DNA from 3 places in the Paenibacillus roseipurpureus genome. Region 3 is predicted to be linked to each of the others. Evidence: riboswitches for the same ligand, from Rfam matches in the RefSeq annotation. Region 3 holds a riboswitch; each other region holds the start of a gene.
What was found. Region 3 has a riboswitch for cyclic di-GMP ahead of MJB10_RS00160 (PilZ domain-containing protein). Riboswitches for the same ligand answer to the same signal wherever they lie in the genome.

Region 1: it holds a riboswitch for cyclic di-GMP, as region 3 does, so the genes downstream of both, MJB10_RS03450 (sensor domain-containing diguanylate cyclase) here and MJB10_RS00160 (PilZ domain-containing protein) in region 3, are expected to answer to the same signal.
Region 2: it holds a riboswitch for cyclic di-GMP, as region 3 does, so the genes downstream of both, MJB10_RS23690 (S-layer homology domain-containing protein) here and MJB10_RS00160 (PilZ domain-containing protein) in region 3, are expected to answer to the same signal.

What each region holds. Positions count from the first base shown of each region.
Region 1 is NZ_CP130319.1:732,439-738,136, reverse strand. It holds gene MJB10_RS03475 (helix-turn-helix transcriptional regulator) at 1-488, opposite strand, end outside; gene MJB10_RS03470 (acyltransferase) at 637-2,325, shown strand; gene MJB10_RS03465 (hypothetical protein) at 2,391-2,663, opposite strand; partial or broken gene MJB10_RS03460 (aldo/keto reductase) at 2,682-3,599, opposite strand; gene MJB10_RS03455 (hypothetical protein) at 3,646-3,876, shown strand; cyclic di-GMP riboswitch class I at 3,990-4,082, shown strand; gene MJB10_RS03450 (sensor domain-containing diguanylate cyclase) at 4,168-5,277, shown strand; gene MJB10_RS03445 (spore germination protein) at 5,365-5,698, shown strand, end outside.
Region 2 is NZ_CP130319.1:5,248,888-5,254,585, reverse strand. It holds gene MJB10_RS23700 (GNAT family N-acetyltransferase) at 299-844, shown strand; gene MJB10_RS23695 (DUF962 domain-containing protein) at 841-1,167, shown strand; cyclic di-GMP riboswitch class I at 1,550-1,639, shown strand; gene MJB10_RS23690 (S-layer homology domain-containing protein) at 1,746-5,570, shown strand; gene MJB10_RS23685 (EamA family transporter) at 5,671-5,698, opposite strand, start outside.
Region 3 is NZ_CP130319.1:28,779-34,476, reverse strand. It holds gene prfA (peptide chain release factor 1) at 1-477, opposite strand, end outside; gene ychF (redox-regulated ATPase YchF) at 511-1,611, opposite strand; gene MJB10_RS00160 (PilZ domain-containing protein) at 1,690-2,430, opposite strand; cyclic di-GMP riboswitch class I at 2,542-2,628, opposite strand; gene tadA (tRNA adenosine(34) deaminase TadA) at 2,879-3,358, shown strand; gene MJB10_RS00150 (DUF1648 domain-containing protein) at 3,437-3,934, opposite strand; gene MJB10_RS00145 (hypothetical protein) at 4,117-4,581, opposite strand; partial or broken gene MJB10_RS26790 (hypothetical protein) at 4,648-5,301, opposite strand; gene MJB10_RS00135 (YheC/YheD family endospore coat-associated protein) at 5,499-5,698, shown strand, end outside.

The DNA of each region.
Region 1 (5,698 bases), 700 kb from region 3:
TCAGGATTCGCATGAAGAAATTGAATGAGCTCCAGCAGCTTTAACTGATCCCGCACTGTGCCTCCCTGTTCGCCAGGGATCCAGCCATCGATTAGGCTCTGAAAAATCTTATCCACAACCTTCGCCTGCTCGCTCGCGAACGCTCTTAAGATCAGAAAAGGCAACGCTGCAAGTGGCTCCACGCTCCCCCACACTCGTTGCTCATATGGCAGGTAACCAATTTCCGTCAGCACCATAATGATCCTAAGCGGATTGTCCGCATCCGTTGACATGTGCAAGTGAAAGCCGGGTTTCAAGTAGACGAGATGTCCTTTGCGAACCCGATAGTTCGTCCCCTTTTCATCTACAAAAGTGCCCTCTCCGCCTGCAATCCAGTAAAAGGTGTGCACATCTGTCGTTTGTCGGATATCTGTCCAACCAGACGTTGTACGCTTATCGAACACCCACAATACGCGAAGAGCCAGGTTATTAACGGCTATTCCTTTCATTCGCACCCTCCTCGCGCCACCGATTCGCTTCATTCCATTGTAGCATAGGTTGGAGCGTTTTTTACAAATGAAAATAGCCGTTTTCGCTATTCCATTAGATTTATCAAAGTTGTTATATTAAGAAAGGAACATCCCTAGGAGGTCAAGAATGGATCACATACTAGCAATTTCCGAGCATTGGAACGATGAAGAACTCGATTATATGCCGTGGCTATCGCCGACGGAAGAGCAACGCGAGAAGCAGCTGGAATGGCAGCGATTTTTGATACACCGATATAAAGCGGAGTTTGGCACGAACAGCTATGTATCTCGAAAAGCGCATTTCTTTCCGGAACGTTTTGCTATGGGAGAGAAAAGCTATATTGCGGCTGGCGCAACGGTTCGAGGCGAACATATTCAAATCGGCGCTAACAGCACGGTCAATTCATATGCAACGATTGCCGGTCGTGTTCAGATCGGAGATGGCGTTCGCATCGCGACTCATGTCTCGATCTTCGGCTTCAATCATGGCTATGAGGATACCATGCTGCCCATCTATCAGCAGCCTCTAACTACGAAAGGCATCATCATCGAGGATGATGTCTGGATCGGTGCCAATGCCGTTGTGCTGGATGGTGTTACCATCGGCGCACACAGTATTATTGCGGCTGGAGCTATCGTCACCAAGGATGTTCCAGCCTACAGCATCGCAGGCGGCAATCCTGCAAAGGTGCTCCGCAACCGATTAGAAGGAGCTAGTTCTTCCGCTTCCGCTGCAGCTGTTTCCGATCTGGAGAGCGCTTTGGCCGCTTTCGGCGCAAAGGTAAAGGCGCAGCATCAAGAATTGCTTGCCTCTTATTATGTACAAACCGAAGATGGACCCATTTATGTAGATAAAACGGTGCTGGGCACCAAAAAAACCGTCCGCGCCTGGTGCGACGCGATCGAAATTGCCGCTCTATTCGGCACGCTGCCGCCCGGCCTGAACAAGGAAGAATTGGTCGCCAAACTGCGCGGCTTTCAGGATCCTGTCAGCGGTCTGCTGCCTGACCCTTGGAACCCGCCTGCGGCTGACGATGACCCTGCGCGGTTAACGGACCATTTGTCCCGTTATCATTTGCTAGCTGTCGGCTATGCTTTGGAACTGCTTGATGCTACATTACCCTACCCGGTTCGTGCTGTCTCGGAGCTGAAGGGGGCATCCCTTTATGAGAAGCTAGCATCTCTGCCTTGGCAAACAAATGCCTGGTCGGCCGGTGATTGGATTGACTGCTTCGGGACCGGCCTTTACTTAAACCAGAAACATTTCGGCGGTGAGCGGCCACATGATGTATTCGGTTGGCTCTATGCACAAGCCGATCCCTATAGCGGCATGTGGGGGCTGCCGACACCTGGCGAGCAATGGCTCCAGCCCGTGAACGGCTTCTATCGGCTAACCCGTGGAACATTTGCACAATTCGGGCTGCCGCTTCCCTACCCGGAGGCCGCCATTGACACGATTTTAGCGCATAGCCGTAACCGCAACTACTTCCGCCATGATGCGGGCAACGCCTGCAATGTCCTCGACGTCATTCATCCGCTATGGCTTTGCTACAAGCAAACGGATTACCGCCGAGGCGAAGCCGTGCAATGGGCAAAAAACCAACTTGGTCGCACGCTAGGCCAATGGGTCGACGGCAAAGGCTTCAGCTTCGAGTTGGAGCGCTCCTTCCCGCCAGGCCTGCAAGGCACGGAAATGTGGCTGAGCATTATTTGGCTGCTGGCCGACCTGTGCGGCTGCAGCTCGCTGCTCGGTTACAAGCCGCAAGGCGTGCACCGTCCCGATCCTGCGATCCAGCTTCAACCGTCGTGGAAATAGGCGGGTTAGCATTTTCAAAAAAGAAGGAGAAAGAGACGGATGAACGCTCATCCGTCTCTTTCTTATCACAATCTCATCAAAGCCCTTCGCTCCGCCTGCGGTCGACAGACAGAACAAACACCAACGACTCTACCCTGTTCGTCCGAGTAGAACGCCAGTTTCTTATCCCTTTTACGACAGAACGAGCACTGTTGCTTGTTGAGCTTTGCCGTTTTTTTGCCATGTAAAGACATCTTAATTACCTTCGCCGTTCTTACCTTATCTCCGACTCTCAACGTAATGCGGTACACCATAATAAGACTAAGAAGCAGGATTAGGACTAAAATAATCCACCACATGACACTTTCCTCCCTCATCTAAGGCAGCACATTCCCCGCAGCACAATAAATCTTATACCACTCTTGGCGTGTCAGATACACATCCGCTGCATTGCAGCATTCGATCAACCTTTGCAAATTCATCGTGCCCGTGACTGGCTGCATCTTAGCCGGGTGACGCAAAATCCAAGCTATCGCGATGGTCGTGTTGCTCACTTCATACTTAGCTGCGATTTCATCAATTTTTTGATTAAGTTCTGAGAATTTCTTGTTATCTAGGAACACACCTTCGAAGAACCCGTACTGGAACGGCGACCACGGTTGGATCGTGATATCGTGCAGTCTGCAAAAATCTAGTACATTACTGTCCCGATTGACAGCGGAATCATTAAGCATGTTAACGTTCATCCCATTGGAGATCATCGTCGAATTCGTGATGCTGAGCTGCAGCTGGTTGGCGACGAGTGGCTGTTTGACTTACTTTTTCAGCAACTGCATTTGCAGCGGCGTTTGATTGGAAACACCGAAATGTCTCACTTTCCCCGTACGCTCCAGAAGATCGAAAGCCTCAGCAACCTCATCTGGCTCTACCAAAGCATCTGGGCGATGCAGGAGCAGAATATCCAGGTATTCGGTTTTTAGACGTTTTAGAATATGATCGACGGAGTCCAAAATATGCTCTTTCGAAAAGTCAAACATGCCCTTGCGAATGCCGCACTTGGATTGCAGAATGATTTTCTCCCGCACGGTTGCGTTCATTTGGATCGCATCAGCAAAAATCTCTTCGCACATCCCGCCTCCATAAATATCGGCATGGTCAAAGAAATTAGCTCCAACCTCCATCGCCCCTTGCACAAAGCGTTCCGCCTCATTTTTGTCTAGCGAATTTATTCGCATGCAGCCTACCGCAACAACTGGCACATCTAATTGGCTCGTACCCAGCTTTATCGTTTTCATCGTTTACAATCCTCCCTGAAAGGTCTCATTCTGTACACCCATAATCATGCCAACCTTTATTGTCACACAGTTGCATAGCCTTTTTCAAGAAATTCCGAACGACGCGATCTCGTCGCTAAAAGTGCCCGCGGGTCGCACAGTTACTGCCTATGCAGACGACAATTTTGCTGGTACTGCATGGACTTTCACGTCGGATAATAGCAATTTGACCACAACGGGCAATGATAATGTCATTTCATCTTTTAAAATTCAGTCATATTTACTTATCCAATCTTAATTGTATTCGACAAAAAGCAACATTTAATGCTATATACAGGTAATTTTACCCTGCTCTATAATAGGGAAATAGCATCACATCGTATGGATTATTTGGTAACCCATACCGCGAAAAATCGAAAAGGGCAAATCACTGGAAACAGTGAGACGCAAAGCCATGGCCTAACTCTTCCCATACAGGGGCGATACGGTTGACAGGTTGCCGAGTAACGAGGGATCATCCTTTATTCGGGATGGTCCCCTTTTTACATATGTAAGCATGACTTTTTTGCCAATTGAGGGGGCCGCTTTTATGCATCATTTACTAACAGAACATTCACTTGTCTTTCTCGTCGCGCTTCTGTTATGTTTTGCGCTGCTGGCCTCCTACACGGCCTTTCGACTAGCTCGCAACATTTCTTCATCTGAAAATAAGAGCATCTTTCGCTCGTTAACCGTCGATCGGCGACTCGCTGAGCAAATCGCCCTCAAGGCCTCCATTCTCGAATCAGCGATCGATGGGATCTTTATGTTTAAATCGCAGGGCTGGATCATTGAATTCAATCCCGCTGCTCAAGCTTTATTCGGTTACACACGCATAGAAGCGCTCCATCTTACGATCTTCGATCTCCTTTTTCCCGATCATCTGAATGGACAAGAAGCCTCGTTGTTATATGAACAACTAGCCAACAAATCATCCTCGCTCATCGGCAAACGTTTAGAAGTCACTGCATATCGCGCCGATCGAACGTCATTTCCAGCGGAAATGATCATTACGCACTTTGTTTTTCGAAATAAAACGATCTATACCGCCTATATCCGCGATTTAACCGAGATCCGACAATCAGAGGAACGCATTCATCAGCTTGCTTATTTCGATCATTTGACAGGCTTGCCGAATCGGAATCAATTTCATCAGCAATTTCAAGCTGCTTTAGATTGTGCAAGGGAGCGTGAGGAATCGGTCGGTGTCATTTTCTTAGATATTTATCGCTTCAAATGGATTAATGACTCCTTCGGACATCATGCGGGTGACCACATTTTACAAAAATTCGCCGCTCTGATTGCGACTGCCCTGCCTGCACATGGCTTCGTTTCTAGGCTAAGCGGAGATGAATTTGTCATCTTGCTTCCACGCGGAAATACGGAAAGCATTCAGGAGCTCGCTAATCGTATTATTGCGTTGTTAGAGATTCCGTTCCACATGGAGGATGGCGATATTTATGTCTCTACGAATATGGGAATTGCCAGCTATCCGCATGACGGCGAATCACCTGAACTTCTCCTAAGGAACGCCGACCTTGCCATGTATGCAGCCAAAGCACAAGGGCGGAACACGTATCAGTTTTTCCAACCAGAATTACAACCCTCTTACACCCACAGATCTCATCTTGATACCTATCTACGAGATGCGATTCGTTAATCATCTATTATATGCATCGTATGTTTCTCCCCCATTTAGGGCACGCTAACCCGCATGGTCACCACAATGGGAAATGGAGGAAATGGGATGATAACACAGATCCTTGCAGAAATGAACAGCCCAGCCGATCTCTTTCATGACACCTTAGACAATGGCTATATGCAAATGGAATTGTGTTACTTCCCATCCCTCTGTGATCTTAATTTGATCAAAAACGGGTTAACCGTTCCCTTCTCCTATTGCTTCAATCCCGAAGAATTCGATCGCATGATTACCGCCAGTCCTGCTTTCAGTGTCGCTGATCAGCCCGAGCTATGGACCCGATTGCTGCTCAAAGGAGCAGCCCTCCTCCAAATCGAAGATCAGGTGTTCCGGTACGATGTACAGCGGAAATTTCAGGACAAGCCCGATACCGTTCAAG
Region 2 (5,698 bases), 630 kb from region 3:
TGAAAATGATCCGCAGGCAATGCCTGCATGAAAGGTGCCTCCTTTTCCGCAATTTTGGGATAAAAAAGGGCGTTGACAACTCAAGGTTTTGGATGTACAATTAAAGTAGGGATAGAACTGTACGGTAATATATTTTGAATTTGTCAACATCGCTATCGATTATATCATAGCGTTATTTTTCGTTCAATACATTTTTTATCTTCCTCCGCGAAGCTGAGACACCAGAGATGACCCTTACATACATTGGGAGTCATCTCTTTTTTATGCCCCTTAACTAACCGAAAAGGATGTGCCACCAATGCCGCGACTTATGGGTGATCGGATTATTTTAAGAGAGTACAGCAAGGAAGACTTAAAGTATATGAGACAATGGTGCAATGATCCTGAGATTGTTGATCATTTATCGGACATTTTTCTGTATCCGCATACAGTTCATGGAACAGAGCAATATTTAAACGCCATTCTTGAAGGCAAAACGGAGCAGAAGGGCTTTGTGATCGCTCACAAGGATACGGAGGAATACATAGGGCAAATTGATTTATTTCGAATCGACTGGAAAAATAGATCCGCTGAACTTGGCATTGTGATTGGAATGAAAGAGTATCTGGGCCAAGGATTTGGGACGGAAGCGATAAAGTTACTGCAAGATTTTGTCTTTAACAGACTGAATCTAAATCGATTACAACTGGAAGTTCACGATTTTAATGAACGAGCGTATCGATGTTATTTGAAGTGCGGATTTAAAGAGGAAGGCCGATTAAGAGAGAAAACGTTTATTCATGGGCGGTATTCGGATACGATTTATATGAGTATTTTGAAAAGGGAATTTGAGGGATCAATTTGAAAGATCAAATTAGAAGAGATTTGAATTTCTATATGAAAGCCCATCAGAACCGATATAATCAGACTCTGCATTACTTTGCTTTTTTGTTTGCCTTTCTTGGTTGGATATTTTTATTTAATAATATTTGGGTGACGCTGGGCCTTGGGATTCTGCACTATGTGTTTTCCTGGGTAGGTCATTTCTATTTTGAAGGGAATAAGCCGGCATCTTTTCGGTATCCACTTGTCGGTTTTTATATCGGGTTTATGTGGTTTTTTATTAGGACCTTTGAAATGATTACGGGGAAAGAGATCATAAAGAAATATTTGGATGAACGTTCGTAAAAATCCTCCCCACCTCCACAACCCTCCAAGTTTCACCGTAGTGATGAAAATCATCATTCCAGCAGCCATTTACGCCTGGGAGGCCTTTGAAATGATGATTTATCACTTTTCACAGCTAAAGAACTCATTTATGCACAGTTTTCAGCTTGCTTCGAAGGACCCCATAGCCACTTGCTGGCCACCCCCGTCCAACGCACCATAATAAATCCCCCAAATCACACGACTTGCATCGCGCCAGCAAAAAAAGGATGTTGCTGATGGCTTTGCTGCAGATGTAAGTAGAAAATTGCAGAATTTTGTTGTAATTTAAATTTTTTTGTTGTCACGGAAACCGAAATCACCTATAATCTGGTAAGTGTTGTTCTAATTTTTAGTTCTTTATTCATGTAAAAGGCAAAATCTCCGAAAGGAGATGACGCAAAGCTATGGGTCTAAAGCCTTATCAAGAGGCTATGATTGCCAGGTTGCCATTAGAATTCCTAGTATATTTAATAGGATCATTCGTATATCAACCTGCGTAATAAGCCGCCCGTGCTTAGCGTAGGTTTTTTTGATTGTATTATTTTTGGAGGTGTAGGATGAGTTTATTAAACAGAGGATTCAACACGAAGCCGCAAGTGAGAAAGAAAATTGCATCTCTGCTCGTATTTTGTTTATTATTTTTCTCCGTAAGTATGGTGATTCCAGGATCGGTAGCCCGAGTATCGGCAGCTGCAACAACGAACATGCTTAATAAGAGTATTGTGGACTGGGTAATGGAGGAACAAACTGGTTATATTTATGCGATAACAAACGATACAAACGAATTGCTGTTTATCCGGACAAGTGATCTGCAAGTCGAGAAGCAATTTGCTATTGGATCAAGTCCGTCTGGGATTGCAATGGATAATGGCAAGCTTTATATTCCACTCTCTGGGGCAACGCAAATTAAGGTAGTAGACGTTGCTTCTCAAGCAATTACTTCTACCCTTACTACCGGTGGCAGCCGTTCGCCTTATCGAGTGGCGGTTGATGGGAATAAGCTTTACTATGTTGTAAAGGATAATTCTGATTTTGTTTACGATATTAATTTAACGACTAATGTTGAGACACAAGTAGATGTGTATCCAAAAGTATATTACAAGCCCGACCTTGCTGTAGATAAATCGACACATACTTTATACGTAGGTGAGAGCGGTTTATCTGGTTCAAAACTAGCAGCATATAACACAGCGACAGATACTTTAGTACCTAACAACCAATCTACCTATTACGGCGGATATGGATTCTCCTATGCAGGACGTAAAGTAATCCAAGACGGCAATGATGTATTCTTTGCAGGACACAAATTCGATAAAACCAATTTGAAAATCATCCACGGCGATTTTAAAGACGGTCCCTATGAGAATAAGATTTTTTATGTAAAAGATAATTATGCATTTTCCGATACCGCAGTTTACGATCGCAATAATTTCACAAAAATTACTAACCTTCCCTATCAAACTGAACGTATATTGATGGATGGTTCCAATAATACATACTTATTCAATACGACAACAAAGGCTATTGAAAAACTAAACCTCAATTTAACTCCAACAAACACGGTAACACAAACAACATATGTGGATAATAAACTTGGCTTCAATTTGCCTGTAACTGACATGGTTTACAGTCAAGACACGGGATTATTGTATGCTGTATCGCAAGATGCCAATAAGCTGCTTTATATTAATCCTGCGACTCTATCCATTGAGCATGAGATGTTTATAGGGTCCAAGCCGACTGATATAGACCTTTATGACGGCAAACTTTACATTGCATTGTACGGAAGCACCAAAATCGCAGTCACAGATTCTGTTTATAGCGGAAACATTTCCAATCTTATTGTAGATGAAACTCCGTATCATATTGCATTAAGCCCTAATAATATTTACTTCTTGCCGGAATTCCCGGGAAGCGGCAACAGAGAGCTTCACACATATGATCGAACAACAACGGCATCAAGTAAAGTTGTGTTTAGCGACCAAATCAACACATCCTTTTATCAGGGTGATCTGATATACAGTCCAGAACTGAACAAAATTTACATCGGAGAGTCTCAGTCATCCCCATCACAACTATCACTCGTAGGATTGGATCCGAGCAATGTAGGAAAATATAGAACTTTTGGTATTTCAGCAGGGTATTCCCCTTCCTCCAGACCTTTAGTCAAGGATGGGAATGAGATCTTCTTTGCAGGGAAAAACCTTGATGCGAGTAATTTGACTACGGTGAATGCTTCCTATCCTGAGCAAGTTCTTATGGCTAAAAATCAATATGTTATCTCCAAAACAGCAGTCTATGATCGGATAAATGGGAATAAGATTTTCAATCTTCCCTTCACAATAGATCACGTAACTATTAGTGACGACGGCAGCGTCCTGCTCTACAGTCAAGCGAAAAATGGATTATTCCGATACTCCAGCGTAGATGAAATTAAAATTCCAAGAGAAATAGCCAAAACCGTAAGCTTCAGGGATACCAATGGTACGTCTGGTCAAATTCAAGGTAATGTTGCTTGGACAGTTCCAGATGATCAATCTTATATCACTAGCTATACCGCTTATTATTTAGATGCGCAAGGCAATAAACTTGGTATGATCGGTGAATTGGCCAAAGGTTCCATAAACTCTATTGCGATTGCAAATACCTCAATACCAGCCAATGCCAAGCAGATCGGTATCTTTTCCAAGAATGCTTATGCTGAAAGCAGCAAGTTTAAGGCTTCGCCTATTTATGATTCGCCTAATTTCTTAGCTACCAATGTAACCTTTACAGATAACCAACCTTCTGCCGGTTTATATAATGGCACGTTTATGTGGTCACCTGGCGTTGATGAATCTGGCATTACCGGTTATGCAGCGTACTTCATTGATGCGAACATTCAACCTATAGGTAACGCGTTTGCGATGATTAATGCTGGGACAGTCAATTATGCTGTATATAATGTTCAAACCGTTCCAAGCAACGCCGTTTATGTAGGAGTTGTTCCGTTAGATCAAGCCCAACAAGAATTAAATAAAGTTACATTAATCAATTTGTGGGATAATATTTCTTCACTTCCTGTCACGATTACTAATTCCGTCTATTTACCTGCGCCAGTTACAATTTCTTTTCAGAATACTGAAACAGCGCAAGACAAAATCGGAGGAAAACTCTCATGGACAGCAGCCGCCGATCAAACTCAAATCACAGGCTACAAGGTCTATTTCTTGAATGCCGATAATCAAAAGGTAGGAAGTTTAGCACTAGTCAAGAAGGCAATTGGAAGTGTTTATCAGATAAACATTGCTACTGGAACTTCACTTCCAGTAGGAGCTGTAAAACTTGCCGTTACTGCAGTAAATGCATCAGGTGAGAGCAGCAATCTATCCATTCTTGAAAAGATTACTGCTGCGTCACCAATTGGTATCCCAGTACATATGGTGACCGTCTCTGGAGATGTATCCGCAACTGTTGGGAACAACTATCAGTACACCGCTACAGTAACTCCTGACAATGCAACAAACAAAGCTATAACATGGTCAGTAGTTAATTTAACTGGCAGAGCTACTATCAGTTCAACAGGTTTGTTGAATGCGATAAGTGCAGGTGCAGTAAGAGTAACCGCGACATCTGTAGAGAGTCCTGATACATGGTATTCGATAACTGTGAATATAAGCAATCCAGTTTCGGGCCCACTAACACCAGAGCCTAAGCCAGAACCTAAGCCAGAACCTAAGCCAGAACCTAAGCCAGAACCTAAGCCTGAGCCTACGCCAGAAAAACCTGTATTTAATCCAGAAATCGTTAATGTTGAAGTTGTTAAGCAAAAGATCATTGAAGCTATTGCAAATGCTCCAGTTGTGGTATTCCAAGACGTGCAGCCAACTGATTGGAGTGCAAACGCTATCCAAGTAGCAGCACAAATTGGTATCGTTACTGGTTATACGGATGGTTCGTTCCATAGCGGTGCTCAAGTAACAAGGGCAGAATTTGCAACAATGCTAGTTAAAGCTCTTGGAATCGATTCTAAGGACTCTGCATCTTTCGGAGACTCCAAAGGTCACTGGGCTGAAACAGCAATTAATGCCTTGAAGTCTAACGGTATTATTAGTGGCTATGAAGATGGTACATTTAAGCCAGACAATGATATTTCCCGCGCTGAGATGGTTGCCATCCTAGCAAAAGTAATGAACTTGAGTCCTGCAAACAACGGTCGAAAATTCTCCGATATAGGCGGAAATTGGGCGGAGGATGCTATCAATCAGCTGGCGGTAGCGGGTATTGTTGGTGGCAACGGAGACGGTAAATTTGATCCTAACGCTGCTGCTTCCAGAGCTGAGTCAGTAATGATGATTCTCCGTTTGTTGAAGGTCAATCTTGGTCTTGATATTAACGTATAAGAAAATGATCTAAAAATTATACGGTGGATCCTGGAAAACCAGTATCTACCGTATTTGTTGTTTCAACTGACATTCATGATACTGGCACTCCCCCCCACCCCTACCCCAAAAAGCTAATCATCAAGATG
Region 3 (5,698 bases):
TTTAAATCCGCCCAAATCGTTCACGGATGCATCGAGAATTTCCGTTCTCCATCCTTGACTGTCGGCATAGCGTGTGTACATCCGATACAGATCACCTGCGAACAGGGCAGCCTCATCGCCGCCTGCCGCACCGCGAATTTCGACGATGACGTTCTTATCATCATTCGGATCTTTCGGCATCATCAAGATGCGAAGGTGCTCTTCCAGCTTAGCTGACTGCTCGGTCAGCTCCTCGATCTCCATTTTGACCATTTCACGCATCTCGTCGTCCAGCTTCTCATTCTGCATCGCTTTCGCATCTGCCAGCTGTTCGCTCACGCTTTTATATTCATTGTAAGCATCGTAAGCTTCCTGAAGATCGGATTGCTCTTTCGAATACTCTCTTAATTTCTTCGTATCACTCGTTACATCAGGGTCACACAAGAGTTCGCTCAATTTCTCATAGCGGTCTACAATGGACTGAAGTCGATCCAACATAGGGGATCACTCCTTTCTTATTTTTTCATAAAATTAAACATTGAAACGGAAATGCATAACGTCCCCGTCATTCACCACATACTCTTTACCTTCAAGGCGCACTTGGCCTTTCTCTTTCGCACCTGCCATCGATCCTGCAGCCGCCAAATCGGTATAAGACACAACTTCCGCCCGAATAAATCCACGTTCAAAATCCGTATGAATCACGCCAGCCGCCTGCGGAGCTTTCGTCCCTTTACGAATCGTCCATGCACGAACTTCTTGCACACCCGCTGTGAAATACGTGTACAACCCAAGCTTGCGGTAAGCCGCTTTAATCAATCTATTCAAGCCAGACTCTTGAAGTCCCAGCTCTTCCAGGAACATCGCTTTTTCTTCATCTTCCAATTCAGCGATCTCGGATTCAACCTTCGCAGAGATGGAAACAACTTCGTTGTTTTCACTTTCAGCAAAAGTCTTCACTATTTTAACGTATGCATTATCATCTGCTGTTGAAACTTCGTCTTCACTCACGTTTGCCGCATAGAGAACTGGCTTCATCGTCAACAAATGAAGATCGCGAACCAATAGCTTCTCATCATCGCTCAAATCCAAGCTGCGTGCTGGCTTATCATTATATAAGGCTTCTTTGATGCGTTCTAGACACTCTACTTCAGCTACAACTTTCTTGTCGCCGCCTTTGAGGTTTTTGCGTGAACGCTCGATCTTCTTCTCGACCGACTCAATATCTGCCAAAATCAATTCAAGATTAATCGTCTCGATGTCGCCAATCGGATCGACTTTCCCAGAAACGTGCGTAATATTATCATCCTCAAAACAACGTACAACATGCACGATCGCATCGACTTCACGAATGTGTGCCAGAAACTTATTGCCCAGGCCTTCGCCTTTGCTCGCACCTTTCACCAAACCCGCAATGTCAACGAATTCGAACGCTGTCGGTACGATGCTCTTCGGCACTACGATTTCTACCAGCTTCTGCAATCTCTCGTCTGGTACTTCTACTACCCCAACATTCGGATCGATCGTACAGAACGGATAATTCGCAGATTCTGCCCCCGCCTGTGTAATTGCATTAAACAATGTCGATTTTCCTACGTTCGGTAGACCGACGATACCTGCTTTCAAAGCCATTGTCGTTACAACTCCTTAATTTTCGAAAATCATCCTTCTTATTATATAGTAACTGAGGGGCAAAAAAAAGCCTGCAAGCTAGGGATTGGCCGCAGACTTTTTTTCCATTGCTTTTTTGAACTCGTCGTCCCGCTTCTGTTCGAAGTACGTTTCGATCTGATTTCGAAGAATAAAGCCGCGCAGCGCATTGCTTTGTTCCGCAGGGACACTTTCAAAGCTGGCGCCGTAATAGAAGCTGTTCTCCAGCTTTTCTTTCCGTATAATTTCCAGTTGGCATGGCAATTCAAAACCCAGATCGAGCGTCACTTGAAGCTGTGACTTCTTATGGATAATCGCATCCACCATGGCATTATCCTCGATTGTAAAACCGAGACCATTCATAGATATATTTTTGATCGCAAAATCGATTGGATTCTCAAAGACATTCTGTTTCTTTTGATGGCTGTTCTGAATACTGGAAATCAGCCCTGGTTGATTGACCGTGACCCGGGGAAACTCCCGTTTCTCTGAAAACCTCTTCCGATTCTCGGGAGGATTAATCACAATGAGGGAACCTGGTTCTTTCGCAACAACGGTTGTCTCTAGCACGAATAAACCAGATTTGGTGTACAGCGTCACTTTCGCTTTATCCCCCAACTGATACACATCATACTCGGGCAGCTCAATCTCCATGATGTCCCCTTGGGCATAGGTAAGAATACCTGTTGAAACGAAGTCATCCTTGCTCAGTACGGCCCGACTTTCGATCATCACGTCCGCGTCATATCCTTCTTTACTCCCATATCTTTTTAAACTTGATTGCCTCATGGCCATGCTCATCAGCACCTCTCCCTCTAATAATGGATTATAAGACGCCCTCGCGCACAAAAATAGACTGCCCCACTTGCCCAGTGGAACAGCCTACTACCTCAATCAAGAAAAGCATCGATTTTCGGTAACCAGGCTGCCATAGTTCTGTAGAACTTTAGACCCTCAGCTTTGCGTCCTTGCTTTTCAGCAAGTTTGCCATTGTCGAACCCTGCTATGTTATTTATTACGGTCATTGTAGTATTATCGACCTACTCTATAGCCTCATTATACGGACCGTTGGAAGTTCTTTCAACTAAATTACTTGCATCCGCTATTTTTTTATTGTATGAATGTGTAGTGGAACGAATATCCACAAGTTTTTAAGTTATACACATTGTTATCCACAGGTTGTTAACAACGAATGCTTGTTCGATCTTTATGCACATGTGGATAAAATATTTTACGCGAGGTGTCCCCTGTGGATGAACATATAACTGAACATAGTCAGCATGAGCTGTGGATGAGAGAAGCCATCGGTGAGGCTTTGAAAGCTGAAGCGATCCGAGAAGTTCCTATCGGTGCCGTCGTCGTCCATCAAGGGCGCATCATTGGCCGCGGCTATAATTTGCGGGAAACGAAACTGGATCCGCTGGCGCATGCCGAGATGATTGCGATTAAGCAAGCCAGCGAGCACCTGCAGGCTTGGCGTCTCCTTGACTGCAAGCTCTACGTGACGCTGGAGCCTTGCCCGATGTGTGCTGGCGCCATTGTGCAAGCGCGCGTTCCGCAGGTCATCTACGGGACCGTCGATCCGAAGGCTGGCTGCGCGGGGACGTTGATGAACTTGCTGCAAGAGGACCGCTTCAACCATCGGGTCGATGTGGTCAGCGGCGTGCTGCAAGAGGAGTGTTCGACGATGTTGACGCAATTTTTCCGTAAACTGCGCGGAAAGGCTTAGATTGCGACGCCGTCTACAACAGAAAAAAGCTGTCCTAACGTAGATGCGTGCGTCTACTTCAGGGCAGCTTTTTTTCGCTCATTTCAACTTATACGAACGTACGATGAAGAAAATAATCGTGCCAAACAGCGTCAGCAGGATGATGCCCAAAATCCACAGATTGATGTCACCATTTCCCTCTTTGGCAATTCGAATCACGGACCATGTAATGAAGGCAAATAGGATCGTAATGACCGTTTTCAAACTAGTCATGAATAAACGACCATTCTCATACTGCTGCAGCGCATTATCCGCCGTGATCGGAAAAGGGTAGTTAAAGACATGCGGGACTCGACCCAGCAAGGTTAACCCGCTATACAGGATCAGGCTAATCATCGGCGGGAAGATGACACTCATTTTATTCCCCCACCTATTGATCTCCCCGCTCCCATTAAAATGCATAGGAATCCTTTCGGGTAAATCATGCCATTCGAATGCAATGTACACGATCATACTCACAATAGCTAAGAGTGAAATGGCGTCGAACACAGTCTCAAGTTTCGTTTTGGTCAATGGAAGGATCGGGCGATTATTCATCGCGGCACCTGCTTTCTGTGCACAATACTAAATTAGAATGAATGGTTATTCTATTCTTTATGTAGGATGTACATTCCTTGCCCGCCGAATGAAAACATTTCGCGTTAGCGAGGAGAAGTAAAACAAGAAGGATCTGCAACGACAGATCCTTCTCCATGCTCGATTGCGGCTATGCTATTTTATTATGGCGTATAAGATAGACTAGCGCTAAATGAGAGTTGAGTAATATCAGCTGCGGAGGGATCAGATGCTGCACGCGTCCTTATACGAATACCAATACGATCACCCGCTAGGACATTTAATGATAAGAGATTTATATTGGTTGCTGTATAGAAATTACCGGCAGTAAGGATATTACTATTCCCCCCAAAACTAAGTGAGCTAGTCAGCGAAGTTGTCAAGTAAGATGAAGAAAGATGACTAATGCCATTATTAGGAGCTGAAGGTGCTTTGAAAACTGTAAAATCATATATAAGTGGTGTCACATTTATAGAAGCCACTGAAGCAACCAATAAATCTGCACTTATTTGTAAATTTTGAACAGTTCCATTAAAGGGAATTGGGAAAGCAAAACCACCTGCTTCTGGTGGGCTAGTTGATTCTCCAGAACCATTAATAACTTCGACCGTGTGATTACCAAATCCCATTAAAATTGGAGCAGCAGATACTACTGTCGCACCACTGATGATGATACCCGTTGAAAATGGAATTAATCCCCCAGATCCTGCTGGCCCTGTTGCTCCAGTTGCTCCTGTTGGCCCTGTTGCTCCAGTTGCTCCCGCTGGTCCCGTTGATCCTGTTACTCCTGCTGGTCCTGCTGGTCCCGTTGATCCCGCTGCTCCCGTTGCTCCTGTTGCTCCTGCTGGTCCTGCTGGTCCCGTTGATCCTGTGGCTCCTGCTGGTCCCGTTGCTCCTGTTGGTCCCGGTGGACCGCCCGCTGGCCCCGTGGGTCCTGTGGCTCCCGTGGATCCTGTGGCTCCGGCTGTCCCCGCTGGCCCTGTAGCTCCCGCTGTACCCGTTGATCCTGTTGCCCCTGCTGGCCCTGTGGATCCCGTTGCTCCTGCTGGCCCTGTGGATCCCGTTGCTCCTGCTGGTCCCGTGGATCCTATGGCTCCTGCTGGCCCCGTGGGTCCTGTGGCTCCTGCTGGTCCTGGTGGACCCCCCGCTGGCCCAGTTGGTCCTGTGGATCCCGTGGATCCTGTAGATCCGGCTGTTCCCGTGGCCCCTTGCAGTCCTCGCGGTCCTGTCGCTCCTGTTACTCCTTGCAGTCCTCGCGGTCCTTCTGGACCCGTCGGCCCTGCTGCTCCATTTGGCCCTCGTGGTCCTTCTGGTCCTGGAGGGCCTGGAGGGCAATTACATTTTCCCATACTAATCTCATCTCCCTGTTATAAACGTATAACATCATATTAAAAGCCTAAAAAGATAGACACAGTATACGCCTACCATAAAGTGGAAAATGAACCCAAACTTAACAACTTTTAAGCCAGCTATGTGATTGTCCCCTACCAAGACGTCCGCGATTGCATTATATAATTTTAGGATCGATGACCAGGGAGTGATAGTAATGGACAAGCGCCCATTGATAGGAATTATGGTTAGTAATAGGCGAAGTAGAAAAAGAATTTTGGATCTTTGTCAGCGTTATCACAATCTAAACCTAAAACTTTTTGCCTTCACTCCAAGAGATATACTGTGGAAAAAGCAACGAATTATCGGACTTAGCTTAAAAAAGGACAAATGGACACAAAATTCGTTTCCTTTTCC